One region of the Nocardioides sp. NPDC057577 genome, then DNA from elsewhere that is predicted to be linked to it. Evidence: riboswitches for the same ligand, from Rfam matches in the RefSeq annotation. Region 1 holds a riboswitch; the other holds the start of a gene.

Evidence for each region. A riboswitch is a leader RNA that binds a small molecule or an ion and turns the genes downstream of it on or off. The one in region 1 is predicted to bind S-adenosylmethionine.
Region 2: linked by a shared signal. The riboswitch ahead of thrC (threonine synthase) and the one ahead of ACFU7D_RS03150 (aminotransferase class V-fold PLP-dependent enzyme) in region 1 are both predicted to bind S-adenosylmethionine.

What each region holds. Positions count from the first base shown of each region.
Region 1 is NZ_JBHVGB010000008.1:55,429-70,505, reverse strand. It holds gene ACFU7D_RS03155 (transglycosylase domain-containing protein) at 1-2,226, shown strand, start outside; SAM riboswitch class IV at 2,301-2,414, shown strand; gene ACFU7D_RS03150 (aminotransferase class V-fold PLP-dependent enzyme) at 2,460-3,779, shown strand; gene ACFU7D_RS03145 (biotin/lipoate A/B protein ligase family protein) at 4,129-5,184, shown strand; gene ACFU7D_RS03140 (alpha/beta fold hydrolase) at 5,192-6,016, opposite strand; gene ACFU7D_RS03135 (alpha/beta hydrolase) at 6,210-7,040, shown strand; gene ACFU7D_RS03130 (MBL fold metallo-hydrolase) at 7,050-7,853, shown strand; gene ACFU7D_RS03125 (AAA family ATPase) at 7,866-10,613, opposite strand; gene leuS (leucine--tRNA ligase) at 11,184-13,667, shown strand; gene ACFU7D_RS03115 (aminotransferase class IV) at 13,675-14,457, shown strand; gene ACFU7D_RS03110 (DegV family protein) at 14,611-15,077, shown strand, end outside.
Region 2 is NZ_JBHVGB010000016.1:20,188-35,264, reverse strand. It holds gene ACFU7D_RS05515 (trehalose-6-phosphate synthase) at 1-650, opposite strand, end outside; gene ACFU7D_RS05510 (DUF3263 domain-containing protein) at 821-1,117, shown strand; gene ACFU7D_RS05505 (LytR C-terminal domain-containing protein) at 1,118-1,636, shown strand; gene otsB (trehalose-phosphatase) at 1,729-2,583, shown strand; gene lon (endopeptidase La) at 2,682-5,006, shown strand; gene ACFU7D_RS05490 (isochorismatase family protein) at 5,075-5,626, shown strand; gene ACFU7D_RS05485 (GlxA family transcriptional regulator) at 5,706-6,617, shown strand; SAM riboswitch class I at 6,701-6,839, shown strand; gene thrC (threonine synthase) at 6,851-8,122, shown strand; gene ACFU7D_RS05475 (SGNH/GDSL hydrolase family protein) at 8,168-9,079, shown strand; gene ACFU7D_RS05470 (AMP-binding protein) at 9,125-10,723, opposite strand; gene ACFU7D_RS05465 (AMP-binding protein) at 10,798-12,366, opposite strand; gene ACFU7D_RS05460 (RNA polymerase sigma factor) at 12,401-13,642, opposite strand; gene ACFU7D_RS05455 (YciI family protein) at 13,652-13,993, opposite strand; gene ACFU7D_RS05450 (YciI family protein) at 13,990-14,355, opposite strand; gene ACFU7D_RS05445 (Pls/PosA family non-ribosomal peptide synthetase) at 14,487-15,077, shown strand, end outside.

The DNA of each region.
Region 1 (15,077 bases):
AGGAGCAGCGGATCCAGGAGCAGCGGCGGTCGTCCGCCGGCCACCACCTGGCGACGCTGGGGGAAGGTCACCGCGAAGGTGGCGCTGGTCGGGTTCTTGGCCATCGCCCTGATCGGGTCGGTGACGGCGATCGTGGCCTACAACCGGATCGCGGTGCCTGACCCCAACGCCGCCTTCGAGGTGGAGACGTCCTTCGTCTACTACGGCAACGGCAAGACCGAGCTCGGCCGTTACCAGGAGGGTGACCAGAACCGGATCAAGCTGGACGCCGACCAGATCCCGGAGATGGTCAAGAACGCAGTGGTGGCCGCCGAGGACCGCACCTTCTACGAGAACAGCGGCGTCGACGTGAAGGGCATCGTGCGGGCGGCGTTCTCCAACACCACCGAGGGCACCTCGGGTGGCGCCTCCACGATCACCCAGCAGTACGTCAAGAACTACTACCTGACCTCCGAGTACTCCTACACCCGCAAGCTGAAGGAAGCGGTCATCGCCCTGAAGCTGACCAGGCAGAAGAGCAAGGACCAGATCCTCACCGACTATCTCAACACGATCTACTTCAACCGCGGCGCCTACGGCATCGAGGCGGCCGCGAAGGCCTACTTCGCGAAGCCCACCAAGGACCTCTCGCTGCGGGAGACGGTGGCGCTCGCGGCCATCCTCAACAACCCGGCCGGCTTCGACCCCGCCAGCAGCACCTTCCGGGGTGAGGAGAAGCTGCTCGGCCGCTACCAGTACGTCCTCTCCGGCATGGTCGACCTCGGCTACCTGAAGCAGGCCGAGGCCGACAAGGTGAAGGACGCGCTGCCGAAGTTCCCCGCGAAGACGGTGTCGAGCCGGCTCGGCGGCCAGCGTGGCCATGCGCTGACCATGATCAAGGCCGAGCTGCTCGGCCTCAAGGGCGCCGACGGCAAGCCGATGTTCACCGAGGAGAAGATCGACAGCGGTGGCCTCCGGATCACCGCGACGCTCTCGCCCAAGGTCATGAAGGCATCGGCGACCGCGGCCAAGACCGTGAAGCCGAAGAACCGGAAGGCGTACGTCAAGGGCGACCCCGACCAGAAGAACGCCCTCCACGTGGCGACCGCCTCGGTCGACGTCGGGTCTGGAGCGCTGCTCGGCTTCTACGGTGGCCAGGACTATCTCGACAGCCAGCAGAACTGGGCCGCGACCGGTGGTCACGCCGGGTCGACGATGAAGGCCTTCGCCACCGCCGCGGCGATCGGGAAGGGCTACTCGCTGAACTCGACGTGGGCCGGAGACTCGCCGTTCACCACCTACGCCGGCTCCGAGGTGGTCAACGAGGGTGAGCAGGCCGGGATCGCGGACGGGATGGACTACGGCCAGCACATCACCATGCTCAAGGCGATGGAGCAGTCGGTGAACACGGCCTACATCGACATGACCGAGTCGATGGGTGGCCCCGAGGAGGGCCGCAAGGCGATCTACGACACCGCGGTAGCCGCGGGGGTCGCCCCGGCGAAGGCGAACCCGAAGTTCCCGGGGATCCCCAGCACCACCACCGACTTCGACCACAAGACCGACGACCGGATCGCGCTCGGCCGTGCCAACGTCAGCCCGATCAACATGGCCAACGCCTATGCCACGATCGCCGATGGCGGCTACCGCCACGACGTGCACGTGGTGAAGAAGGTCCGCGACCGCGCCGGCAACGTCCTCTACAGCTGGAACGGCCGCAAGAACGCCCGGCACGCGATCTCCGAGGACGTCGCCGCCGACGTGACCTACGCGATGCAGGGCGTCGTGCAGAGCGGCTCCGGCCAGAAGGCGCAGAGCATCGGCCGGCCGGTGGCCGGCAAGACCGGCACCGGCACGTGCACCAGCGCGCAGCACGTCTGCTCGTCGTGGTTCGTCGGGTTCACCCCGCAGATCGCGACCGCCGTGCGCTACTCGCGTGGCAACGGCGAGGGCAAGCTCGACGGCGGCTGGATGCCGTCCTACTTCGGCGCCGACTATCCCACCGAGACCTGGGCGGCCATCATGGCCGAGGCCATGGAGGGCAAGGAGGTCGAGAACTTCCCCGAACCCGTCTACGTCGACGGCCAGGATCCCGAGTCCGGCCACGAGGAGGAGCTGATCGCTCCGCCCGCTCCGCCTGCTCCACCTGAGGGTGAAGACGGCGAGGAGTGCGACCCGGTCTCGGAGTTCTTCGGCACCTGCGACAACGGGGACGACCACGGCAACCCCTGGGAGGGGCGTCCGTGATCTGAGACGCGTGCCCACCGATCGAGATGGCGAGTTGGTGGGCGCGTCCGGTCTCGGGCAGGATTCTTGGCGAAGGTCACGACTGCCAGCGCGAAGCCCCGGCTTGCTGGCGGGCAACCCTCCCACGCGGTGGGGTGCTCCGGGTGACGACCAGGTCCTCGCCGAGGTGGCGCGGGCAAGCGCGTGCTTCGCCGGGCAACCCTGGGGGAGCCATGACCCCGAAGGGTGCCCCCATGTCCCTGCTTCCGCTCGTCGGCTCGAACACTCAGGTCCCGCTGCTGGACGGAACGACCACGACGTACGCCAACCTCGACGTGGCCGCGTCGGCACCGGCGCTGCAGAGCGTGGCCGACCGGGTGGCCGAGGTCCTGCCCTGGTACGCCTCGGTCCACCGTGGCGCCGGCTACCTGTCCCAGGTCTCGACCGCCCTCTACGAGGAGTCGCGCGCGACCATCGGCGCCTACGTCGGCGCGCGAAATGACGACGTCACCGTCATCACCCGCAACACCACCGACGCGGTGAACCTGCTGGCGGGCTGCGTACCGGGCAGGGTCCTCGTCCTCGACATCGAGCACCACGCCAACCTGCTCCCGTGGCGCCGTGTCGGTGCCGGCGTCACCGTGGTCGCGGGCCGGGATACCCTCGCCGGCACCATCGACGCCCTCGCCGGGGAGCTGGCTCGGGACAGCTTCGCCCTGGTCGCGATCACCGGTGCCTCCAACGTCACCGGCGAGGCGCTCCCGGTCGGCGAGATCGTCACCCTGGCCCACGCCCACGGCGCCCGGGTGCTCGTCGACGGTGCCCAGCTGCTCGCCCACCGTCACTTCTCGCTGGCCGCGACCGGCGCCGACTACGTCGCCTTCTCCGGCCACAAGCTCTACGCGCCCTACGGCGCCGGCGCCCTGGTCGGGCGTCGCGACTGGCTCGACGTCGGCACCCCCTACCTCGCCGGGGGAGGGGCCGTCGAAGACGTCGAGGTGGGGGAGACCACGTGGCAGCCCGCGCCGGCGCGTCACGAGGGCGGCTCGCCCAACGTCATCGGTGCCGCCGCGCTGGCTGCTGCCTGTACGACTCTCGGTGGCCTCCCGGCCGCCGACCTGGACCGCCACGAGGCGTCGCTGAGGGGGCGCCTCGTGGCCGGCCTGTCCGCGCTGGACGGCGTCGACGTCGTCCGCCTGTGGCCCGACTCCGACGAGCCTGTCGGCGTGGTCACGTTCACCGTCGACGGCATCGAGCCCGGCCGGGTCGCGGCCTACCTCTCGGCCGAGCACGGCCTGGGCGTACGCGACGGCCGTTTCTGCGCGCAGCCGCTCCTCAAGCGCCTCGGCCTCACCGCGGGCGCGGTCCGCGCGAGCATCGGCATCGGCACCTCGGTCGCCGACGTGGACCGGCTGGTCGCCGGCGTACGTTCCCTTCTCGCTGGTGACGTCCGGGGCGACTACGTCCTCACCGACGGTGCCTGGACGCTCGCCGAGGACCCCCGCCCCCTTGTCGGGCCGGCCGGCCTCACCCGCCTGGCCGACACCGCCGGCTCCTGCGCCGCTGCCGTCTGACCACCCCCTGCCGAGGCGTCAGCTAGGTCGCGCGAGGCGTCAGTTACGTCGGGCGAGGCGTCGGGTACGTCGGCCGAAGCGTCGGGTAGGTCGGGCGAGGAGTCAGGTACGTCGGCCGAAGCGTCGGGTAGGTCGGGCGAGGAGTCAGGTACGTCGGCCGAAGCGTCGCTTCTGTCGGCCGAATGGGCATGCGGTGACGTCGCGGGCGCCGGGGGGGCCGGCGCCGCCGCGGGGGGGGCGGGCGGGGCCGCCGGGCGGGCCGGCTCGGCCGACGGGAGTGACGGCTCGGCCGACGTGCCTGACGCCTCGGCAGGGGGATGAATCGGGGCTCTCCGGGTGTTCTGGAATTGTGAGTGAACGAGTGCATGGCGAGCGGAAGGTACGCGGCGGCAAGCTGGTCGTCGTCGACGCGACGGTCTCCGCGGACACGATCATCGATGTCGTCCTCTCGGGCGACTTCTTCCTGGAACCCGACGAGGCGCTGGGGTGGCTGACCGCGGCGCTGGAGGGGCAGTCCGTCGACGCGTCCCTCGACCAGCTGACCGCAGAGCTCGACGCCGCGGCTCGTGACGCCGAGCTGGTCGGCTTCGGCACCCGCGACATCGCCCTCACGGTGCTGCGGGCGCTGGGCCGGGCGACGACGTGGGACGACCTCGACCTCGAGATCGTCGAGACCGGACCGCTGTCGCCGACGATGCAGATGGCCCTCGACGAGGTCATCGTCCGCCAGGTGGCCGAGGGCCGCCGTGCCCCCAACCTGAGGTTCTGGGACTGGGCGAGCAGCGCCGTCGTGATCGGCAGCTACCAGTCGCTCTCCAACGAGGTCGACGAAGCCGCCGCCGAGCGGCACGGCATCGAGGTCGTACGCCGCATCTCCGGCGGCGGCGCGATGTTCATCGAACCGGGCAACACGATCACCTACAGCCTCGCCGTGCCCGACACGCTCGTGGCCGGGATGTCCTTCCAGGAGTCGTACGCGTTCCTCGACGAGTGGGTGCTGCGCGGCCTGCGCAGCGTCGGCATCGAGGCCGCCTACGCCGGTCTGAACGACATCGCCTCGCCGGTCGGCAAGATCGCCGGTGCCGCGCAGAAGCGGATCCCGGGCGGCGTCCTGCACCACGTCACGATGGCCTACGACATCGACGCCGACAAGATGCTCGAGGTGCTCCGGATCGGCCGGGAGAAGATGTCCGACAAGGGCACCCGGAGCGCGGCCAAGCGGGTCGACCCGATCCGTTCCCAGACCGGGCTGAGCCGGGACAAGGTCATCGAGGCGCTGCTCGCGGAGTTCGAGCAGAGCTTCGGCGCGGCGTACGTCGGCCTCGACCGGGCCACGATCGACGAGGCCGCGGCGCTGGTCGAGACCAAGCACGGCACCCCGGCCTGGCGGGCGCGGGTGCCGTAGAGCACGCTCAGCGGTCGACGAAGGCCAGCAGGTCGGCGTGCAGGCGATCGCGATCGGTGTCCGGGAGGGCATGGCTGGACCCCTCGTAGACCTTCAGCTCCGCGCCGTCGATCAGCTCGACCGAGCGGCGGCCCCCGACCTCGATCGGCACGATCTGGTCGTCGTCGCCGTGCACGACCAGCGTCGGCACGTCGATCTTGGCCAGGTCGGGCCGGAAGTCGGTGGCGGAGAAGGCCGCGATGCACTCGTAGGCGCCACGGTGCCCCGACGCCATGCCCTGGAGCCAGAAGGCGTCGCGGAACCCCTGCGGGACGTCGCCGTTCCGGTTGTGCCCGAAGAACGGTCCGTCGGCAAGGTCGCGGTAGAGCTGGGCCCGGTTGGCCAGCTCCCCGGCCCGGATCTCGTCGAAGACCTCGACGGGTAGCCCCTCGGGGTTGTCCTCGGTCCGCAGCATGAGCGGCGGGACCGCCGAGACCAGGGCGAGCCCGGCGACGCGGCCGGTGCCGTGCCGGCCGACGTACCGGACGATCTCGCCGCCACCCGTCGAGTGCCCGACGAGGGTGAGGTCGCGCAGGTCGAGCGCATCGATCAGACAGGCGAGGTCGTCGGCGTAGGTGTCCATCTCGTTGCCGGACCAGGTCTGGCTGGAGCGGCCGTGGCCCCGGCGGTCGTGGGCGACGGCTCGGTGGCCGTGCTGGGCGAGGAAGAGCGCGGTGGCCTCCCAGGCGTCGGAGTTGAGCGGCCAGCCGTGGCTGAGCAGCACAGGGCTTCCGCTGACGCCCCAGTCCTTGTAGAAGATCTGGGCGCCGTCGTCGGCGGTGATGTAGGGCATCGGCTTCCTCCCACGGTCGGTTGGGCTCTGTCCTGACGAGCCTCACCCAGCCATCCGTCTCGGCGGACCACGTGGACCGCGTAGTCCCGCGGGACTACGCGTCGTACGTGGTCCGGGCGCATCGCGACTCGATGGACGATCGGAGCATCCCAGCCCAGCAATCCCAGCCCCAGCAACAGAGAGGGAACCTGACATGAGCACCCCGGACACCATCGTCCTGATCCACGGCTTCTGGGTCACACCCCGGTCGTGGGAACACTGGAAGGCCCGGTACGAGGCCAAGGGCTTCACCGTGCACACCCCCGCCTACCCCGGCTTCGAGGTCGAGGTCGAGGCTCTCCGCGACGACCCGACCCCGATCGCCGACCTCACCCTGGAGGCGATCGTCTCCCACCTGGAGGCCTTCCTCGCCACGCTCGACAGCGCACCGATCATCATGGGCCACTCGGCCGGTGGGGCGTTCACGCAGGTCGTGATGGACCACGGCTACGGTGCCGCGGGCGTCGTCCTCAACTCGGCTCCGACCGAGGGCATCCGGGCCACGCCGTGGACCCAGCTGCGCTCGGTCTTCCCGGTGCTCAAGAACCCGGCGAACCATCACCGCGCCGTCGGCTTCGACGCCGAGCAGTGGACGTACGCCTTCACGAACACCTATACCGAGGAGGAGTCGACGGCCTTCTACGAGCGCTACCACATCCCGGCTTCGGGCCGGGTCCTGTTCGACTCCGTGCTGGCGAACTTCCAGCCTGGTCACCAGGGTGCCTGGGTCGACTTCAAGAACGCCGACCGAGCGCCGCTGCTGTTCCTGTCCGGGTCCGAGGACCACATCATGCCGCCGTCGGTGCAGGCCTCGAACGTCAAGCACTACCAGGGTGCCGGAACCGTCACCGAGCACGAGACGTACGAGGGCCGGCCGCATCTGATGGTGGCGGGTCCGGGGTGGGAGGAGATCGCCGACCACGCGCTGGAGTGGGCGCTCTCCCACGCCGGAGAGCGGGGCGCCACCGGATCCAACGCCTCCTGAGGCCGTGCGATGGACCTCACCCTCACTCACGTCGGAGGACCGACGACGCTCCTCGAGGTGGCCGGGTGGAGGATCCTGACCGACCCGACCTTCGACGCCCCCGGCCGGACGTACCGGTTCGGCTGGGGTACGTCCTCACGGAAGACCGCGGGTCCTGCGGTCCTCGCCGCCGAGATCGGCCCCATCGACGCCGTCCTCCTCACCCACGACCATCACGCCGACAACCTCGACGACGCCGGCCGGGCGCTGCTGCCGGGTGCCGGGGTCGTGGCGACCACCGCCTCGGGCGCGGTCAGGCTCACCAGGTCGGGCCTGGGCCGGACGGTCAGAGGTCTGCGGCCATGGCAGACCACGGTGCTGCAGGCGCCGGACCGCCCGACGCTCACGGTGACCGCGACTCCCGCGCGTCACGGTTTCCTCGGCAGCAGACCGATCGTCGGCGACGTCATCGGCTTCTCGCTGACCTGGGAGGGGCAACAGCACGGAGCCGTCTGGGTCTCGGGGGACACGGTGCTCTACGGCGGTCTCGGCGAGGTCGCGAACCGGGTCGACGTCGGAACCGCGATCGTGCACCTCGGGCGCGTCGGATTCCCGGTGACCGGCCCGCTCGCCTACACGATGGGCGGGCGGGACGCGGTCGAGCTGTGCGGGCTGCTCGACCCGGTCACGGTGGTGCCGGTGCACTACGAGGGGTGGTCGCACTTTCGTCAGGGGAAGGACCGGATCCTTGCCGACGTGGCCGATGCTCCGCCCGGGATCGCGGACCGCTTCCGTTGGCCGACACCGGGCGTTCCGCTCCGGCTGCCGGTGTAGACCTGGGCGACCCTAGGCGTTCAGACGGTCGGCCAGCTGCCGGCGAGAGGAGATGGCGAGCTTCTGGAAGACCTTCCGCAGGTGGTAGTCGACGGTGTTCGGGCTGATGAACAGGTTGGCGGCGATCTCGGCGTTGGTACGCCCGGACGCGGCCAGGCGCGCGATCGTGTGCTCCTGGGTGGTGAGCTCCAGCGGCGGGTTCGCCTCGGCGTCCACGACGTCGTCGGCCCGGACGCCGAGAACCTCGAGCTCGGCGAGAACTCGCGGGACGAAGATCTCCGCGCCGCTGTGGCGCAGGTGCTGCAGCGCGAGGCGGAGCTGCTCGGCCGCCTCGCGACGGCGCCGGACGCGACGGAGCCATTCGCCGTAGAGCAGGTACGACCGGCCGAGCTCGGTCTCGGCCAGCGTCTTGTGCAGGGCCGCGACCGAAGCGAGGTAGTGGGTCTCGGCCTCGTCGTCGGGGCTCACCAGGGCGAGCGCGCGCTCGGCGACCCCCTCGCACCACGGCATGCCGTTCACCGCGGCCCGGCTCGCCAGGTCCTGAACCACCCGCTGCGCAATGTCTGGGTGGCCGGAGCGTACGGCTGACTCGACGAAGTCGGCGTACCAGATCGGGGTGACCTGGAGGAACGGGTCCTCGACCAGCGGTCTGTGGCGCTGGTAGGCGTCCTGGTAGCGCCGGTCCGCGAGGTCACGCGCGACCAGCCCCTCGATCCCCGAGGACCGGACCCCGCCGAACCCGATCGCACCGGCGCCGTCGGCCACGGCCGCCACCAGCTCGCGTGGCTCCCCGGTCCAGGCCATCACCGCGACGTTGGGCACGTTCGCCTCCTCGTAGCCCATCGCGCCGCGTACCTCTCGATGCATCTCCACGCAGCGACCCGCCCGGTGCAGGGAGCCGCCGTAGACCTCGGAGAGGGCCATGATCCACAGCAGCGTGTCGAGCACGAGCAGAGCGCCTCGGTCGCGTGCGGCGCGTGCGGCCCGGTCGAGGCCGGCGGCTCGGCTCCCGTCGTCCCACAGGTAGCCACCGAGGCCGGCGATCACGCTGCCGAAGTACATGATCTCGTCATCGGGCAGGGCGAGCACCGCGTCGAACGCCGCGCGCACCTTCGGGTGCGCCGTGTCGTACGGCTCCAGGATCAGGGCGGCCAGTCCGCGCAGCACGACCGACCATCGACCGTCCAGGTCCGCGCCCGCGAGCATCCGCCGGCCCAGCTCGGCCTGTGTCACGCCGGTCATGAGCCGGTCGGCGCTCGAACATCGGTCGAAGGCCCGAAGCAGCGCGTCCTGCTCGCGTACGTCGTCGAGTCCGTGGAAGAGATCGGCGGCCCGCAGGTGGTCGGCCGCACCGCTCATCACCCCGTCCCGCTCGGCGTGCAGCAGCGTCAGCGCGCTGCGGATGATCAGCGCGCGGCCGCGGGTGACCGCGCCGGCCGACTCCTCGTCGAGGTCGTCGACGAGCCGCTGCGAGAGGTGCGTGGCGCCGACGGCCAGGGCCGCCTCGGCGGCGCCGACCTGCCGTGCGGCGCGGGCCTCTCCCGGCGGGCTCAGCTCAGCGGCACGGGCGAGCAGACGCGCACACGAGACCAAGCCGCCGCGGCGGGCGGCCAGGTCCGCGGTCAGGTCCAGCCGGGCGGCGACCTCCTCGTCGGTCCCGACGACGGCCCGGGCCGCGTGCCAGGCCTCCGCCTCGGTCAGGTTCGCCCGGTCGGCCGCGTGCGCGAGGGCACGGTGGACCCGGCGTCGTTCGACGCCCGAGGCCGCGTTGTAGACCGCCGAGCGCACCAGGGGATGGCGGAACCGTACGGTCGGGGCGAGCTGGACGAGCCCGGCGACCTCGGCGCGGTCGGCGTCCTCGAGGGTGAGGCCGAGCTCCGTGCCCGCGGCCGCGAGCAGGTCGATGTTGCCGGTGGAGTCCGCCGCCGCCAGCAGCGCCCAGGTCTGGACCGCCCGGTCGGCCTGGCGAGCCCGGCGTACGTAGTGGGCCTCCAGATGGCGACCGACGGGGACGGGCTCACCGGCCATCCCCAGGTCCGGCAGCTCGTGGACCAGCGACTCGCCGGCGAGGTCGATCAGGGCGAGCGGGTTGCCGCCGGTGGCCTGGGCGATCGCCAGGGCCACCGAGGGCGGGAGGGGTTCCGCCGCCGCACGGTTCAGCAGCCGCACGGCGGCATCGGTGTCCAGGCCGGTCAGCGCGAGCTGGGGCACGCCACCGAGATGCTCGGCCAGGCCGGCCTCGTCGCGCCCGGCGAACATGACCGCGACCCGCTCCACCGCGATCCTGCGGGCCACGAACGCCAGCGCGTCCAGGCTCTCCGGGTCGAGCAGATGGGCGTCGTCGATCGTGCAGACGATGCCGTGCCCGTTGCTCGCGGCGGCCAGCAGCCCGAGGACGCCGAGGCCGACCAGGTAGCGGTCCGGCGGTGGTCCGTCGGCCTCGCCCGAGGCGACGAGCAGGGCGCGGCGCTGCTGCTCCGGGAGCAGCTCGCTCTCGGCGTGCAGCGACGTCACCAGCCGCTGGACCGCGGCGAACGCCATGTCGGACTCGGACTCGTAGCCGTCGAGCCTGACCACCCGGATGCTCGTGCCCGCGGTGGCCGCGGTGAGCAGGGCGGACTTGCCCATGCCCGGTTCGCCGAGCACGGCGATCGAGCCGCCCTTTCCGTTCCGCGTGCGGCTCAGCAGTCTGGCCAGGCGTACCTGCTCCGGGTCTCGGCCGACGAGGGCGGCCTGGTGCTGCTCGGGGGCGCTCTGCACGAGAACGACGGTAGCTACCGGGGAGGGTATGTCGCATGACCCAAATGGAGCAGTCCCGGGTGGTGTGCCGGCTCGGCAGCGTGAATGCGAGAGCCCCTACGACCGGGTCGCAGGGGCTCCGAAGCTTGGACTCCGCTGCTCGGAGCGTTCCTTGGATGAGATGGGGGGGTCCTCATTCACGACCGACATCACGAGCAGCGGAGCGCCGCCAGTTTGGCACGCTCAGATGCGCCGTCGCAATAGGTGAAGGCCCCTCCGGCGGTATTTTCTGTCGGTCGATCTGCAGGGCGGAACTCATGAGGTATCGAAAGTGCTTTTCTAGAGGACTTCGACCCTGTCATCGGTACCGGGCGCGGGAGTATGGCGGGACTGCGAATGACGATGGCGGCGGTGGTCGGCTACCCTGGACACATGCAGATGTCTGTCCTGCTTCTTAGGCAGCCGCGCTGACCCTGAGGGACACACCCCGGTCACGCGGCTACCCCTCCATGTGAGGGGCCTTTTTAGTTCTATGGAGCTTTGTTCCAGAAGCAGTCTTGACGCACGACACTCGACAAGGACGAAAGACCAATGACGCAGGAGCAGGCCGAGCAGGCGACGTACGACGTCACCGAGCTGCAGGACAAGTGGCGCCCCATCTGGGAGAAGCTGGAGCCGTTCAAGGCAGGCCAGCGCGAGGGGGCCGAGAAGCGCTACGCGCTCACGATGTTCCCCTACCCCTCCGGCGACCTGCACATGGGTCACGCCGAGGTGACCGCCCTGCACGACGTCCTCGCCCGCTACTGGTGGCTGAAGGGCTACGACGTCCTGAACCCGATCGGCTGGGACTCCTTCGGCCTGCCCGCCGAGAACGCCGCGATCAAGCGCAACGAGAACCCCGCCGGCTGGACCTACGCCAACATCGAGACCCAGGCGGAGTCGTTCAAGCGCTACGGCATCTCCTTCGACTGGTCGCGCCGTCTGCACACCTCCGACCCGGAGTACTACAGGTGGACGCAGTGGATCTTCCTGAAGCTGTACGAGGCCGGCCTGGCCTACCGCAAGAAGTCCCCGGTCAACTGGTGCCCCAACGACCAGACCGTGCTGGCCAACGAGCAGGTCGTCAACGGCGAGTGCGAGCGCTGCGGCGCGGTGGTCACCAAGCGTGACCTGACGCAGTGGTACTTCCGCACGACCGCTTATGCGGAGGAGCTGTACAACGGCCTGGACCAGCTGCAGGACACCTGGATCGGCAAGGTCGTCAACATGCAGCGCAACTGGATCGGCCGGTCCGAAGGCGCGCACGTCGACTTCGAGATCTCGCTGACCTCTGGTGAGAAGCGGACGGTGACGGTCTTCACCACCCGCCCCGACACGCTCTACGGCGCGACCTTCATGGTCGTCGCCGCCGACGCCGACCTGGCTGCCGAGATCGTCGCGCCCGAGCGTGCCGCCGCGCTGGAGGGCTACCTGGAGGACGTACGCAAGGCCTCCGACATCGACCGGCTGGCGACCGACCGTCCCAAGACCGGTGTCGACCTGGGCGTCACCGCGACCAACCCCGTCAACGGCGAGCAGATCCCGGTGTGGGCGGCCGACTACGTGCTGGCCGACTACGGCACCGGCGCGGTGATGGCGGTTCCGGCCCACGACCAGCGCGACCTGGACTTCGCCAAGGCGTTCTCGCTGCCGGTGCGTCGCGTCGTGGACGTGCCGGGCGCCGACAACCCCGAGGAGACGTACGTCGCGACCGCGGGTGACGGTGCGTACGTCAACTCCCCGGAGCTGGAGGGCGTGGCCGACAAGGCGAGCGGCATCCACAAGATCATCGAGAAGCTGGAGGCCGAGGGCCACGGCAAGGGCACGATCAACTACCGGCTGCGTGACTGGCTGCTGTCGCGGCAGCGCTACTGGGGCGCGCCGATCCCGATCGTGCACTGCCCGGTCGATGGTGAGGTGGCGGTGCCTGACGACCAGCTGCCGGTGCAGCTGCCCGATCTGGCCGGGGCCGACCTGAAGCCGAAGGGCGTCTCGCCGCTGGCGGCGGCCTCCGAGTGGGTCAACGTCTCCTGCCCGAAGTGTGGCGGCCCGGCCACGCGCGACTCGGACACGATGGACACCTTCGTGGACTCGTCGTGGTACTTCCTGCGCTACCTGTCGCCGACGGACGAGACCCAGGCGTTCTCCTCCGAGCTGGCCAGCGAGTGGGGTCCGGTCGACTTCTACCTGGGCGGCGACGAGCATGCCGTGCTGCACCTGATGTATGCCCGCTTCTTCACCAAGGCGCTGCGCGACATCGGCCTGATCGACTGGGACGAGCCGTTCTCGGCCTACCTGTCGCAGGGCAAGGTGATCAACGGCGGCAAGAAGATGTCGAAGTCGCTGGGCAACGGCGTGAACCTGTCGGACGTGCTGGAGGAGTTCGGCGTCGACGCGACCCGGCTGACCCTGGTCTTCGCCTCCCCGCCGGAGGACAACATCGACTGGGCCGACGTCTCGCCGGCGGGTTCGGTGAAGTTCCTGCAGCGGGCCTGGCGCCTGGCCGGGGACGTGACGTCCGCGCCGGGTGTCGATCTGTCTGGTGGGGACGTGGCGCTGCGGCGTACGACCCACAAGACCATCGCCGAGGCCGAGCAGCTGATCGAGTCCTACCGGTTCAACGTGGTCGTGGCCCGCGTGATGGAGCTGGTCAACGCGACCCGGAAGGCGATCGACTCGGGTTGTGGTCCGGCTGATCCTGCCGTACGCGAGGCCGCGGAGACGGTCGCGATCCTGCTCTCGCTGGTCGCGCCCTACACCGCCGAGGAGATGTGGGAGCGCCTGGGGCACGAGCCGACGGTTGCGCGGGTGGCGTGGCCGACGCCTCTGCCCGAGCTGCTCGTGGAGGACGTCGTGACCGCTGTCGTGCAGATCAAGGGCAAGGTGCGTGCGCGCCTGGAGGTCTCGCCCTCGATCTCCGAGGCCGACCTGGAGGCCGCCGCGCTGGCCGACCCGACGATCGCGGCCGCGATCGAGGGTCAGACCGTGCGCAAGGTCATCGTCCGCGCGCCGAAGCTGGTCAACATCGTCGTCTGAGGTCGACCTGGCAACGATCCGGGGTCGGGAGGCGACGCCTGCCGAGCTCTCGGCGCTGGCGCTGACCGGCCTCGGGCACTTCACCTCGATGCACGTCGAGGACGGTGGTGTACGTGGCCTGGACCTGCATCTTGACCGGCTCGAACGGGACTGCCGTGCGGTGTTCGGGGTGGAGCTGGACCGGGCGCAGGTGCTGGCGGAGATCCGTGACGTGTCTGCTGTCGGTCCGGAGTCGTACACGATGCGCGTCACTGTCTATGACCCACAGATCACTCTCGGCAACGTCGGGGCGGTCGAGCCCCGGCCGGTCGCGCTGATCACCACGCGCCCTGCCGGCGCGGGACCGCTGCCGGCACTGCGGGTCATGACCGAGCCGTTCCAGCGTGACGTACCCGGGGTCAAGCACGTCGGCCTCTTCGGCCAGCTTCATCACCGGGTCGCCGCGAAACGCGCCGGGTTCGATGACGTGCTCTTCGTGGACCCGGCCTCGGGGCACGTGAGCGAGGGATGTACGTGGAACGTCGGCTTCGTCACTCATGACGGTGACGTCGTCTGGCCGGAGGCGGCGGTCCTCCCAGGAGTGACGATGGCGCTGCTTGCGGCTCGGGCGCATGCGAGCCGGCCCGTCCTGAGAGGCGACGTGTCGAGGATGCGTGCTGCGTTCGCGACCAACGCGAGCATCGGGGTACGTCCGATCAGTTCCGTTGACGACCATGGTTTCGATGTCCGGGATCCCGTGATCGCCGAGCTGCAAACGGCGTACCGCCGGATTCCTGGTCAACGGCCGTAGTGCCGTTCTTCGCGAGATCGCACATGTGCGGGGTTCTGTCGTCGCAAGGTCGTGCGTGCGCGGTGACTTCCATGCATGTGCGCGATTCTCGCGGGGCGGAATGGCTGGAACGCTTGGTTCTGGCCGAGTAGGGAGGCCCGATAGGCTTCTGACATGGCCCGGGTAGCGATCGTGACCGACTCGACCGCGATGCTTCCATCCGATCTCGGGGATGCCGCGGAGCTGATCACATCGGTGCCGTTGCAGGTGATCGTGGATGGGACGTCGTACGACGACGGGGTGGAGGAGACCTCGCCCGAAGCGCTGCTGACGGCGTTGGCGGCGCACAAGACGGTGACGACCTCTCGGCCCTCGCCGGCACTGCTGGCCGAGGCCTACGCGAAGCTCGCGGCGCAGGGTTTTGAGGAGATCGTCTCGATCCACCTCTCCGCGGAGCTGAGCGCGACGTGCGAGTCCTCGATGCTCGCGGCCCGCGAGGCTCGGGTGCCGGTGGTCACCGTTGACACGCGGCTGGTCGGACCGGGGGTCGGGTTCGCGGTGCTGGCGGCCGCGGAGGTTGCCGGTCGCGGCGGGAGCGCTGCCGAGGCGCGCGAGGCCGCGCTGTCACGGGTTGCCGCGAC
Region 2 (15,077 bases), on a different contig from region 1:
ACCAGGTCGCGATGGGTCTTGTGGCCGACGCGCTGACGCACCAGGCGGACGAAGTTCTGGGCCGCCTGCGGGAGCTGGAAGCCGACGAGGTCGGCGCCGAGGAGACCCTCGAGGAGCTGGCGGCGCCAGGGGACCTGCTGGAAGAGCTCGGCTGGAGGGAACGGGATGTGCAGGTAGAAGCCGATGCGCAGGTCGGGGCGGAGCTCGCGCAGCATCTGCGGGACCAGCTGGAGCTGGTAGTCCTGGACCCAGACGGTCGCGCCCTTCGCGGCGACCTCGGCGCACTTCTCGGCGAACCTGCGGTTGACGCGCTGGTAGCCGTCCCACCACTCGCGGTGGAACTCCGGCTTGGCCACGACGTCGTGGTAGAGCGGCCACAGGGTGCCGTTGGAGAAGCCCTCGTAGTGCTCCCGGATGTCCTCGGCGGTCATTGTCATCGGCAACAGGTGGAGCCCGTCGTCCTCGAACGGCTCGAGGTCCTCGTCGGTGCCGCCGGGCCAGCCGATCCAGACGCCGTCGTTGGCGCGCAGGACGGGTTCGAGGGCGCTGACCAGGCCTCCTGGGGAGCGTCGCCACGCTTTCGTGCCGTCCGGCATCTCCACTCGATCGACGGGAAGCCGGTTGGCCACGATTACCAGGTCAGCCTGCACATCTCCGACTCTAATGGACCGGGGCCAGGTTCGGCGCCGTGTCGTTCCACCCGTGACTTTCGGCTCCGGTCGGAATACCTGTCGAGTAACACGCCGACAGGGTGAACCACAGCGGTGTAGTTCGGCGCGTTAGGGTGTGGTCAGATGCAGACGACACCGGGGGACGAGGAATGAGCGCTGTCAACGTGCAGGTCACAGGCCCAGGCGAGGACCCCGCGAGCCTCAGTGAACGTGACAAGCAGATCCTCGACTTCGAGCGTCAGTGGTGGAAGTACGCCGGAGCCAAGGAAGCCGCCGTGCGCGAGGCGTTCAACATGTCCGCCACCCGTTACTACCAGGTGCTCAACGCTCTCATCGACAAGCCGGAGGCCCTCGAGGCCGACCCCCTGCTGGTACGCCGCCTGCGACGGCTCCGCGCGGCCCGGCAGCGTCAGCGCTCGGCGAGACGGCTCGGTTTCGAGGTCTGAATGACCGGCTGCGTACGTCCTTCGAAGGGTGAGCGTGGCGTCGCGCTTCCCACACCCGTCATCGCGCTGAGCGTGGTTGCCGTCGTCGCCGCGGTGGTCGTCTTCTGGATCACCGGGGGTTCTGACGACGGGGGCGAGAAGATCGCCCAGGCAGGGGGCACTCCGTCTCCCTCGGCGTCGGCGAAGCCGAAGCCGGCCAAGACCGAGGAGAAGAAGCCGGCCAAGGCCGAGCCCTCGCCCGTCGATCGTGCCAAGGTCAGCGTCGAGGTCTACAACCAGTCCAACATCGGTGGCCTTGCCAGCGACGTCGCGGCTAAGGCGACGACGGTCGGCTGGAACGTCGTCGGCGAGGACAACTGGATGGGCTCGGTTCCGGAGAACACCGTCTACTACCCGGGCGAGATGAAGCGCGAGGGCCAGCAGCTCGCCGATGACCTCGGCATCAAACGCACCCATGTGTCGGTCGAAGGCTCGATGAAGGGCGACCGGTTGACGGTCGTCCTGACCGGTGCTCTCTGAGGCTTTCCGGCCGTTCTCGATGGTGTGTGATCTGCCACACGGCAGTGCTCGCCCGGTCGGCTCGTAGGTCGTTGCCGTGTCACAGTTGAGCCATGGCCGAACTCCAGCCTGACGGCACCGCAGGAGAGCAGAAGTACGCCGCGATCGCGGCTGCTGCCGCCGAGACTCTCGTCGGTCTCGACTTCGACGGGACGCTCTCCCCGATCGTGGAGGACCCGGCTTCGGCTCGGATCCATCCGGACGCGGCGGAGGTCCTGATCGCGCTCGCGTCCCGGGTCAAGGCGCTGGCCATCGTCACCGGCCGACCCGCCGGACAGGTCGTCGAGCTGGGCGGGCTGGACGCGATCGCCGACGCGCTGGGGGAGCTGGGCAAGGAGCTGTACGTGTTCGGTCAGTACGGCAACGAGCGCTGGAGCGGCTCGGACCGGATCGTCATCGGTCCGCCGCCGCCCGAGGGGCTGGCCGCGTTCGAGGCGGCGCTGCCCGCGGTGCTCTCCGCGCACGGTGCGCAGGACGCCTATATCGAGGAGAAGGGTCTCGCCGTCGGGGTGCACACCCGCCGGTTCCCTGACCCCGACGGCCTCGCCGCGCGTCTGCTCCCGCCGCTGACCGAGCTGGCCGGCGAGCACGGGCTCGTCATCGAGCCCGGCAAGCAGGTCATCGAGGTGCGTGCTCCTGGCATGCACAAGGGTCACGCGATCTCCACCTTGGTGGAGGAGGTCTCGCCCGGCGCGATCCTGTTCGGTGGCGACGACCTGGGGGACGTCGAGGCGTTCGAGGCGGTGCGTGCCTGGGGAAAGGCGACCGGGTCGCCGACGGTGCTCGTCTACTCCCACGCTGGACCCGACCGGGGTCCGCTCGCCGGGCTGGCCGATGTCGAGGTGGCGGGTCCGGACGGTGTGCTGGAGCTTCTGCGTGAGCTGACCGCCGAGGCGCGCCAGGGGTAGCGCGGCGTCCGCTGACAGCGAACACGATAACCGGAGGGAACATCCGGTTGTCCCCGGGAGTTGAGCCGGTATCACTCAACTTTCTAGGAGGGTCCGCAATGGACAAGCTTCCTGTGCTGTTCGTCTCGGATGCCGTGGTCCTGCCGGGGATGGTCGTGCCGATCGAGCTCGACGAGGCCGCGCAGGCTGCGATCGACGCCGCCCGGGCCGGCTCGGAGAGCCGGCTGCTGGTCGCGCCGCGGCTGGGGGACCGGTATGCGACGTACGGTGCTGTCGCCACGATCGAGCGTGTCGGCCGGTTCCGGGGCGGTGAGCCCGCGGCGGTGCTGAGGGCTGTCGGCCGAGCGAAGATCGGCTCCGGCGTGACCGGACCCGGTGCTGCGCTGTGGGTCGAGGTCGAGGCGGCCGAGGAGACCACGACGGAGCACGCTAAGGAGCTGGCCGAGGAGTACAAGCGGCTGGTCGTCGCCGTGCTGCAGCGTCGTGAGGCCTGGCCGGTCATCGACCAGGTCAACCGCCTCACCGAGCCGTCCGAGATCGCCGACACCGCCGGCTACGCGCCCTACCTCGACGACGAGGCCAAGCGCGAGCTGCTGGAGACGCCGTCGGTCGAGGAGCGGCTCGAGAAGGTGATCGCCTGGGCCAAGGACAACATCGCGGAGTCCGAGGTCAGCGACAAGATCGCCGAGGACGTACGCGAGGGCATGGAGAAGACGCAGCGGGAGTTCCTGCTGCGCCAGCAGCTCGCCGCGATCCGCAAGGAGCTCGGCGAGGGCGAGCCCGAGGGGTCCGACGACTACCGGGCCCGGGTCGAGGCAGCCGACCTGCCCGAGGCCGTACGCGAGGCCGCGCTGCGCGAGGTCGACAAGCTCGAGCGTGGTTCGGAGCAGAACCCCGAGACCGCCTGGATCCGCACCTGGCTGGACACCGTGCTGGAGCTGCCCTGGGGCGTGACCACGGAGGACTCCACCGACGTGGTCGCTGCTCGCGAGGTGCTCGACGCCGACCACCACGGCCTCGACGAGGTCAAGGACCGGATCGTGGAGTACCTGGCGGTCAGGACACGTCGCGCCGAGCGTGGGCTGCAGGTCATCGGCGGCCGAGGCTCGGGCGCCGTGGTGCTCCTCGCCGGCCCGCCTGGAGTCGGCAAGACCTCGCTCGGTGAGTCGGTCGCCCGCTCGCTCGGACGGAAGTTCGTCCGGGTCGCGCTGGGCGGTGTCCGTGACGAGGCCGAGATCCGCGGTCACCGGCGCACCTACGTCGGCGCGCTCCCGGGGCGGATCGTGCGGGCCATCAAGGAGGCCGGCTCGATGAACCCGGTCGTGCTCCTCGACGAGGTCGACAAGGTCGGCTCCGACTACCGGGGCGATCCTGCTGCGGCGCTGCTGGAGGTGCTCGACCCGGCGCAGAACCACACCTTCCGCGACCACTACCTCGAGCTCGACCTGGACCTCTCCGACGTCCTGTTCATCGCGACGGCCAACGTCGTGGAGCAGATCCCGAGCGCCCTGCTGGACCGGATGGAGCTGGTCACCATCGACGGCTACACCGAGGACGACAAGGTAGCCATCGCCCGCGACTTCCTGCTGCCCCGGCAGCTCGAGCGGGCCGCGGTCACCGCGGACGAGGTGAGCGTCGCCGACGACGCGCTGCGTGAGCTGGCTGCCAACTACACCCGCGAGGCGGGCGTACGCCAGCTCGAGCGGCTCCTCGCCAAGGCGCTGCGCAAGGCGGCGACACGTTTGGCCACCGGGGCCGAGCATGTCGAGGTCGACCTGGACAACCTCAAGGACCTCGTCGGACGGCCGCGGTTCACGCCGGAGTCGGCGGAGCGTACGTCGGTCCCGGGGGTCGCCACCGGGCTGGCCGTGACCGGCCTGGGTGGGGACGTGCTCTTCATCGAGGCGTCCGCTGCCGACGGGCAGACCGGCCTGAACATCACCGGCCAGCTCGGTGAGGTGATGAAGGAGTCCGCGCAGATCGCGCTCTCCTTCGTCCGCTCGCACGCGGCCGAGCTGGGGGTGGACCCGGCGGTGCTGGACCGCTCGCTCCACGTCCACGTGCCCGCGGGCGCGGTGCCCAAGGACGGCCCGAGCGCCGGGATCACCATGGTCACCGCGCTCACCTCGCTCGCGACCGGACGCCCGGTGCGCAGCGAGGTCGGCATGACCGGTGAGGTCTCGCTCTCCGGCCGGGTGCTGCCCATCGGCGGCCTCAAGCAGAAGCTGCTCGCCGCCCAGCGGGCCGGCCTGACCGAGGTATTCGTGCCGCAGCGCAACGAGCCCGATCTGGACGAGGTGCCCGACGAGGTGAAGCAGGCGCTGAAGATCAACCTGGTGAGTGATGTCAGGGATGTCGTACGCGGCGCCCTCGCCCCTGCGGCCGGGGGTGCCAGCACTGCCAGCTCGGTTGCCGCTGCCTGACCGGATCGTTCCGGATGCTGCCCGCTTGATGCCTCGTGCATCGAGCGGGCAGCTCGCACACTGGAGGCATGAGCAACCGAGCCCTTCTCGTCATCGACATCCAGGAATCCTTTCGTCAGCAGGAGTTGTGGGACCGGACCCTCCATCCCGACATCGCCGAGCGCGCAGACCGGCTGGTGAGCCTCGCGCGTGCCGCCGGAGACCTGGTCGTCTGGGTGCTGCACACCGAGCCCGGCAGCGGTGGTGCCTTCGACCCGGCCTCGGGCCATGTGCGCTACCTGGAAGGGCTGAGCGGCCCGCAGTCGGGTGACGTCGAGGTGCGCAAGACCTCGCACAACGCATTCACCACGACCAACCTGCAGCAGGTGCTGACCGAGCACGGGATCACCGAGCTCGTGGTCTGCGGGATCCGTGCCGAGCAGTGTGTCGAGACCAACGCCCGGATCGGCTCCGACCTCGGCTACCGGGTCACCTATGTCGCCGACGCCGTGACCACCGAGCCGCTGGGCGGCTTGTCCGCGGAGGAGGTCGTGGAGCGTACGAAACTCGTGCTCAGCGGCCGTTTCGCCGAGATCGTGACCATCGCCGATCTGGAGGCTGTGGCAGCATCTGCGGCGTGAGCGAGCGCCAGCGAGCGATCAATGTGATCATCATGCCGTCACATCCGTATCCTTTCTTCTCCTCAACGGGTGTGGCGGCATGAGCAAGGTCGTGTTCGTGCTGCTGCCCGGCGTACATCTGCTCGACCTGGCCGGGCCGGCACAGGCGTTCCACACCGCTGGCAACCTGGGGCACCCCTACGACCTCGTCTACGTCGCGGGCGCCGAGCCGGGGGAGGTGGTCTCGGCCCAGGGGCTGCCGCTGTCGGTCACCGCGGAGTGGCCCGATCCCGACCCGGGCGACCTGCTCCTCGTGCCGGGGTGGCGGGCGGCGTACGACCTCGTCGCCGGCCCTCGGCTCTCCCGGGAGACAGCCGAGCGGCTGCGTGCCCATCATGCGGCCGGGGGCGAGGTGGCGAGCGTCTGCGCCGGGGCCGATGCCCTCGGCCAGGCGGGTCTCCTCGACGGCCGTCTCTGCACCACCCATCACGACCTCCAGGACGCGCTGTCCCGGCGTTATCCGAAGGCCCGGGTGGTGCGCGACGTGCTCTTCACCAGCGATGACCGGATCGTGACGTCGGCAGGCATCGCCAGCGGCATCGACCTGAGCCTGCACCTGCTCGCGATGCGCCACGGACCGGCGCTGGCGGCTCGTGTCGCGCGAGACATGGTCGTCTACGCACGGCGCAACGGCGACCAGCCGCAGGAGAGCGTCCTGCTGCGCCACCGGAACCATCTCGACGACACCGTCCACCACGTGCAGGACGTGATCGACGGCCGGTTCGCCGAGGCGCTCCCGCTCGCCGCCCTTGCCGAGGGCGCGGGGGTGAGCGAGCGCACCCTGACCCGCGCCTTCGTGAGCGCGACCGGTCTCACCCCGCTCCGCTACCAGCAGGCGCTTCGGCGTGAGCGGGCCGACCATCTGCTGGCCGCGGGCACCACCATGGAGTCGGCCGCCCGAGCGGTGGGCTTCGACGACGCCCGGATGCTGCGCCGCCTCCGCGCCCGCTGACCGCCGTCCAGATAGCGGACATGTGGTCCGCGGAGTGGAACCCGGATGTGTTTGGTGCCGGATACCTGCCGTACGATCGCTACTGCTCATCGAGAGGGACTGAGGGAACGGCCCAGTGAAGTCCCGGCAACCGACCGCGAGCCTCCTCCCATGCCAGGGCGGGTAGCGGAGCAGGTGCTAATTCCGGCCCGGCGCGAGAGACGTGATCGGGGAAGATGAGGAGGAGGTTTCTCATGAGCGCTGCAACCGAGGAGAAGAACGGTCTGCGCGAGGGCGCGTTCGGGAACGCATCGGCACTCTCGTGCCGAGAGTGCGGCAACCAGGTCGAGCTCGGACCGCATTACGCCTGTCCGGAGTGTTTCGGGCCACTGGAGGTGGCCTATGACTTCCCGGCCGTGACCCGTGAGGAGATCGAGGCCGGACCCCGCAACATCTGGCGCTACAAGGCGCTGCTGCCGGTGCCCGACGACATCGAGCAGAGCCCCAACACCGAGCCCGGCTTCACCCGGCTCCTGGACGCGAAGAACCTCGCCAAGGAGCTCGGCATCGAGAAGATCTGGGTGAAGGACGACTCGACCAACCCGACCAACTCCTTCAAGGACCGCGTGGTCGCCTGTGCGCTGAGCGCCGCCCGTGAGCTCGACGCCAAGGTCTTCGCCTGCCCGAGCACCGGCAACCTGGCCAACGCGGTGGCGGCGGCGGGGGCGCGGGCCGGCATCCCGACCGCGGTCTTCATCCCGAGCAACCTCGAGCAGCCCAAGCAGGTCAACTCCGCGATCTTCACCGACAACCTGATCGCCGTCGACGGCAACTACGACGACGTCAACAAGCTCGCCCAGGAGATCGCGGCGGAGGAGGACGGCTGGGCGTTCGTGAACGTCAACGTACGTCCCTTCTACGCCGAGGGCTCCAAGACGCTCGGCTTCGAGATCGCCGAGCAGCTCGGCTGGCGCCTGCCCGACCAGATCGTCATCCCGGTGGCCTCCGGATCCCAGCTGACCAAGGTCGACAAGGCCTTCAAGGAGCTGATCAAGCTCGGTCTGGTCGAGGAGAAGCCCTACCGGATCTTCGGCGCCCAGGCGACCGGCTGCAACCCGGTCGCGACCGCGTTCAAGGCCGGCGTCGACGCCATCCGCCCGGTCAAGCCCGACACGATCGCCAAGTCGCTGGCCATCGGCAACCCCGCCGACGGCATCTACGTCCTCGACGCCACCCGCTCCTCCGGTGGCGCCGTCGAGGAGGTCACCGACGACGAGATCCGCGCCGCGATCGTGCTCCTGGCCCGCACCGAGGGCATCTTCACCGAGACCGCCGGCGGCACCACGCTCGCGGTCACCAAGAAGCTCGTCGAGACCGGCGCTCTGGACCCGAGCCTGGAGACGGTGATCATCAACACCGGCCACGGCCTCAAGACGCTCGACGCGATCAGCGGCATCGTCGGCCCCCGCGCCACCATCGCCCCCAACTACGACTCCTTCGAGGAAGCCGGGCTCTCGCAGGCGTAGGGCTTGTCCCTTCGCGTTCACATCCGTGCGCTACAGATAAGAAATGTGAGCAGCGCGAAGACGAGTGAAGAGGCCAGGTGGCTCGGTGTGGTCGCCGCGACCGCCGGAGTCGCCGGCGCGATCGGCGTGGTGGGGGCGGCGGCCGGTGCCGGGTTCGTGACGTTGCTGAAGAGACAGGCGGCGCATGCACGCGACGTGATCGGCAAGCCGCTCGGCGAGGAGGCGATCTACGCCGACAAGGTCTACAAGAAGACCTACGGCGGTACGCCGGTGGAGCTCCTCGTCCTCGGCGACTCGATCGCCGCCGGGCTGGGTGCGGAGACCCGCGGCGGCACGCTCGGCGCACGGCTGGCCAAGGGTACGGCGAAGGTCCTGCAGAGGCCGGTGCGGCTGCGTACGGCCGCGGTGGTCGGGGCCGAGACCTCGATGGTTCCCGCTCAGCTCGAGTCCCTTCCGGAGAGCTACCGACCCGACGTCGCCGTGGTCATCGTCGGCGGCAACGACGTCACCCACCGGGTCCCGCAGAAGGACTCCACCCGGGTGCTGGGGGAGATCATCGACGCGCTGCGGGAGCGTGGCGCCGAGGTAGTGGTCGGGACCTGCCCCGACGTCGGTGCAGTCCGACCGCTGCCGCAGCCGCTGCGCTCGCTCGGACGCAGGATCGCCAAGCAGCTGGCCGAGGGGCAGCGGGAGACCGCGCTGGCCAAGGGCGCCCACGTCGTCTCGCTCTCCGAGGTCGTCGGCCCGTTCTTCATCACGAACCCCGACGAGATGTTCGCCATCGACCACTTCCACCCCAGCGCCATGGGCTACAAGCGCACCGCGAAGGCGATGCTGCCCTCCGTCCTCGCCGCGCTGGGGCAGGTCGAGCGGGTCCCGTTCGGCCACCACCTGCCCGAGCTCCCGCCCGAGTCGGCGCATCCTGACACGGATCCCGGTCGAGTCGGCTCGTCATAACGCGCCGACTCGGCGCGGGGTTCGGTCAGAACGCGCCGACTGGGCCTAGTGCTCGTCCGCCTCGTCCGGGGCCTTGCCGCCGGTGCTGAGCAGGTCGGCGGTGAGGCCGGTGGCGGCGCGGTAGTCGACGGTCCCGGCAGGCGTACGCGGCACCGAGTCGACGAGCAGGACGAGCTTGGGCTCGTGCGACTCACCGAGCAGGTCACGGGAGTGCTTGCGCAGGTCGGCGGCGGTCGTCTCGGACGACGGAGCCAGCTGCACCAGGGCCGCGACCTGCTGGCCCCAGCGCGGGTGAGGCATGCCGAAGACCGCGGCGTCGACGACGTCGCCGTGGCCGAGGAGCACGCCCTCGATGGTCTCGGGGTGGATCTCGAGGTCACCGGTGCGTACGAGGGTGGCGGCCCTGCCCAGTAGCGTGATCGAGCCGTCCTGCTCGCGACGGGCGAGGTCGCCGGGGAAGGTCCAGCGCCGGTTGTCGATCAGCTTGATCGCGGTGGCCGAGCGGGCGTTGTCCTTGTAGTAGCCGAGAGCCGAGGGACCGGAGCGGGCCAGCAGGCCCTCGACGCCGGGAGCCGCCGGGGTGAGGTCGGGGTTGAAGACCTCCACCTCCGGGCCGACCATGAACCGCGCCTCACCGGGGACGAGCGGGGAGCCGTCGTCGGCGCGGGAGCCGGTGACGCCGGTCTCCAGGGTGCCGTAGGAGTCGACGATGACCCGGCGGGCGAACGCGTTTCGCAGGACCCCGAGGACGTTCTCGGAGAGCGGTGCGGCGGTGTTGGAGACACCGGCGAGCGAACGCAGCGGCCAGCGCTTCTTCCCGACCAGCCGCGCCGCAGCCACCGGCCGCGCCTGGGCGTCGCCCAGCAGCGTGATCGCGGTCGCGCCGGCCTGCTCGGCGAGGTCGAGGAATGTCTCGGCGGAGAAGGTGGGCGAGGTGTCGAGCACCGCGGTGCCTCCGGCGACCAGCGCCCGCAGAAGCAGCAGCTGGCTCTGCCCGTGCAGCAGCGGACCGCCGGCGAGCAGGACGACACCCGAGTCGCGAGCTGCCGCCTCGGCGGCGAGGCCCTCGACCGACGGGATCGGCGCGTTGCGGCGGACCGTGTTCAGCGCGGCCCAGATCAGGTCCTCCTGACGCCACACCGCACCCTTCGGGGTGCCTGTGGTGCCGGTGGTGAAGATGATGTGCCAGTCACCGGGCGTACGCCCGACGGTCGGCCGCTCCTTGGACGCCGCGGCGACCTTGGCGTCGTAGTCGGGGCCGAGGACGACCCGGTGGTCGAGCTTCAGGTCGAGCTCGTCGAGGTCGTCGGTGAACTCCGGGGAGACGATGGCCGCGACGCAGTCGGTGGCGGCGTACGTCCGGGCGAGCTCGTCGCGCCGGTAGGCGTGGTTGATGTTGACCGGGATCGTGCGGGCCTTGAGGCATCCGTAGAGGGCGTCGACCCACTCGATCCGGTTGGTCGCGTGGACGGCGACCTGGGCACCAGGCTCGAGACCGACGCTCAGCAGGTGGTTGGCCAGGCGCGTGGCACGCTCGTCGATCTCGGCGTAGGAGTAGGCGCGGTCGGTGGTGACGACAGCCGTGCGATCGGGGATCGCATCGGCCATCGCCTCCAGGATGTCGGGCAGTGTGAGGGGGATCACGGCGGACACAGAGACGTAGGCTTTCCAGGGGTAGGGCCGTACGGCACCGAACCGTACGTCGGATCAGCCGGTCGTCACCTACGCGCCTCGAGCAGCTCGGCAGCGACCGTAGCGCTCGCACGATAGTCCACCTTGCTCACGGGCGTGCGAGGGACTCGCTCCACGAGCAGGATGTCCTTGGGCACCTTGTAGGCGGAGATGAGGCTGCGGCAGTGCTCCCGCAGCGCGTCGTCCGAGGTCGCGGCGCCCTCGCGGAGCTGCACGAGAGCGGTCACCTGCTGGCCCCAGCGTTCGTGCGGGGTGCCGACGACCGCGGTGTCGAACACGTCGGGGTGTCGCAGCAGGACCGCCTCGACCTCCTCGGGGAAGACCTTCTCGCCGCCGGTGTTGATGCAGCCCGAGCCGCGGCCCAGGACGGTGATCGAGCCGTCCTCCTCGCGCCGCGCGAAGTCGCCGGGGATCGACCAGCGCTGCCCGTCGATCTCCTTGAACGTCGCCGCGGTCTTGACCGGGTCGTTGTAGTAGCCCAGCGGGATCGACCCGGTGCGTGCGAGCATCCCGGTCTCGCCCGGCGCGCACGGCTTCAGGTCGGTGTCGAAGACCTGTACGTCCATCCCGACCTGGAACTTCGGCGCGGCCTGCGCGCCCTCGTTGCCCTCATCGACCTGCATGCCGGTCGCTCCGGACTCCGAGGCGCCGTAGGAGTCGAGGATGTAGCGGCCGGGCAGTGCCTCCCGGAGCTGGGTGCGAACCCCTGCGGAGAGCGGTGCGGCGCCGTTCGAGACGGCGAACAGCGCGCTCAGGTCCCAGCGCTCCGGCTCACGCAGGATCGCCTCGGCGACCGGGCGCCCCATCGCGTCGCCGAGGAACGTGAGCGAGTTGACCCCGGCCGCCTGGACGAGGTCCAGGATGCTCTCGGGCGACCAGGTCGGCTCTGTGAAGAGTGCGACCGTGCAGCCGCCGACATGGCCGTTGCCCATGATCCACTGGCTGCCGCCGTGCATCATCGGGCCGCAGGCCAGCAGCACCATCGGTGTCTCCTGCGCGGCCGCTTCCTCGGCGAGCTGCTCGACGGTGTCGAACGGCGCCCCGAACCGGCTCGCGTTCATCGCGGCCCGGATGATGTCCTCCTGGCGCCACACGACGCCCTTCGGCATCCCGGTGGTGCCGCCGGTGAAGATCACGTAGCGGTCGTCGGGGCTGCGCTCGATGTCGGGGCGCTCCTTCGAGGCGGCGGCGACCGCGGCGTCGTACTCCTCGCCCAGCACCAGCGTGGGGATGCCCAGGCCGAGCGCGGCGACCGCCTCGACGTGCTCCGGTCCGATGATCGCCGCGACCGAGTCGGAGCTGCGGTAGAGATGGTCGAGCTCGTCGTGGAGGTACTTGTGGTTGATGTTGATCGGCACCGCCCGCGCCTTCATGCACCCGTAGAAGGCGTCGACCCACTCGATCCGGTTGCGGGAGTGGATGGCGACATGGTCGCCGGGTTGGATGCCCTGCCCGAGGAGGTGGTTGGCCAGCCTGGTCGCGCGCTCGTCGACCTCGGCGAAGCTGTAGGCGTGTTCCATCGTGAACACGGCGGTGCGGTCGGGGATGGCGTCGGCCATCGCCTCGAGGATGTCGGGGAGAGTGATCGGGGTCACAGCACCGAGTGTCGCAACTAGAACGTGTTCTCGTCTAGGGAATGGGTTCAAAACCTTCCAGAGCCGCGCGTCGCCGGGTGAGGTCGGCCCGCTCCGGCCGGTGCGCGCAGAGGGCGATGGCCTCGGCATACGCCTCGATCGCCTCGCGATGGTGCCCTGACCGTTCCAGCAGTTGGGCACGTACGGCAGGCAGCCGGTGTCCCGGTAGGGCGACCGACCCCAGCGCCCGGAGCCCGGCCTCGGCTCCCTCGGCCTCAGCGACGGCGACGGCCCGATTGAGGCGTACGACAGGGGTGTCGTGGAGCGCGAGCAGCTCGTCGTAGCGCTCGACGATGCGGACCCACGCGGTCGCCTCGGACGTGGGTGCGACCGCGTGCTCCGCGGCGATCAGCGCCTGGAGGAGATAGGGCGCCGGCGCGGCGTGGGCGAGCGGGGTGAGGATCGCGAGGGCCTCGGTGATCTCGTCGGTGCGCCAGCGGGCGCGGTCCTGGTCGGGAAGCAGGACGAGAGCGCCGTCCGGCCCGATCCGCGCGTCCCGGCGGGAGTGCTGCAGCAGCATCAGGGCGAGCAGGGCGTCGACCTCCGGGTCCGGCGCCGGGAGCACCGCCCTCAGCACGCGGACCAGCCGGATCGCCTCGCCGGCGAGGTCGGAGCGTACGACATCGGGGCCGGTGCCGGGGGCATAGCCCGCGGTGAACGCGAGATAGCCGACCTCGGCGACGATCCCGATCCGTTCTCGCAGGTCAGCGAGGTCCGACGGGACCTCGAAGGACGCGCCTGCGAGCCGCTTGCGCGCCCGGGTCAGCCGCGCCGCCATCGTCGCCTTCGACTGCAGGAACAGCCGCCCGATGTCCTCGGTCGGGACGCCGAGGACCAGCCGGAGGGTGAGCGCGGCAGCGGCCTCACGCGAGAGCGCCGGGTGGGCGCAGAGCAGCACCAGCCGGAGCCGCTCGTCGGTGATCGCCTCGCCGCCGGACCCGGCCGGCACCGTGGCCATCACCTGCTGCGCCTCTTGCGTGAGCCCGGCGTCGACCACGAGCAGCGGCATCTTGCGGGCCAGCACCTCCTCGGAGCGCATCCGGTCCACGATCCGTCGCCTGGCGGTCGTGAGCAGCCACGCCGGCCCGTTGTCCGGCTCACCGTCGACCGGCCAGTGCCGGGCGGCCGCCTCGAAGGCGTCGGCAAGGCCGTCCTCGGCGAGGTCCAGGCGACGGAACTGCGCGACGAGCAGGGCCAGCAGCCGGCCCCACTCCTCGCGCAGCAGCGTCTCCAGCATCGTCGGTCGTCAGTCCAGCTCCGCCGCGCGGATCTCGATCGCCGACTCCGCCGTGGCGAGCAGCCTGCAGCACTCGACCAGGTCGTCGCGGTCCTCCGACTCCACGACGTAGAGCCCCGCCAGATGCTCGGCGGCTTCCGTGTAGGGCCCGTCGGTCACCCCGGACCCGCGCACGGTCACTGCCGTCGCCGGATCGGCGAGCGCGGCGCCGTACCCCTTCAGGTTGGTGTGCCCGCGGTCGGCGAGCAGCTCCGCGAACCTCTCGTGCGTGGCGAAGACGGCGTCCTTCTCGGCCTGCGTCTTCGCCTGCCACTCGGCCTCGACGCTGGGGATGAGCAGGTAGTACCTCATCCGGGCATCCCCTCGTGCTCGACGAGCTCGCGGACCTCGAGCGCCGTCTCGAGCTCGGCGAGCACCTTGCAGCACTCGAGCATGTCGTCGACGTCGTCGGTCTCGATCGTGTAGAAGCCGGTCACGTGCTCGACGGTCTCGGCGTACGGGCCGTCGGTGATCACTACCCCGTCACCGGTCTTGCGCAGCGTTCTGGCCTTGCTGGAGTGGTGGAGCTCGGCGCCACCGGTGACCTTGTGGCCACGCTCGGCGAGCAGCTTGGCGAACCTGCCATGAACCTCGTAGCCGGCCGCCTTCTCCTCCGGCGTCGACTCGGCCCAGAAGGCCTCGTTCGCCGGCAGCAGCACCATGTATCTGGTCATCGTCTTGATCCCTTCGCATGCCTCGGTGTGAGTCTTACACCGGGGATGACGGGTGGGACAGGGCCAAATCGACACCGAGAAGGAACGATGATGTACGTCATCCGTTCAACTCCTCCAGGAAGGCTCTGGATGTGACCGACCCCCTGCTGCGAGGCGAGCTCGCGCCTGAGCCCCGGACCCTCGTCGACATCTTCCGGGCGACCGCGGCCCAGGTGCCCGACGAGCCGGCCGTGGACGCGGGCAACGGGCTGCTGACGTACGCCGAGCTCGAGGAGGCCGCCGACGGGCTGGCCGCCGAGCTGAACGCCGCCGGGATCGGGCCGGGGGACAAGGTGGGGCTGCGGATCGCGAGCGGGACCACCGACCTCTACGTCGCGATCCTCGGGATCCTCTGCGCGGGCGCTGCCTACGTGCCGGTCGACGCCGACGATCCCGAGGAGCGGGCCCGGCTGGTCTTCGGTGAGGCGCAGGTCGCCGCGGTCGTGACCAACGACCTGCGGGTCACGACGACGGTCCAGGCCCGCGAGGAGCGCGAGCCGGAGGAGCCGTCGACCGAGGATGACGCCTGGGTGATCTTCACCTCCGGATCGACCGGCACGCCCAAGGGTGTCGCGGTCACCCATCGCAACGCCGCGGCGTTCGTCGACGCCGAGTCCCGCCTCTTCCTCCAGGACGCCCCGATCGGGGTCGGCGACCGGGTGATGGCGGGTCTCTCGGTGGCC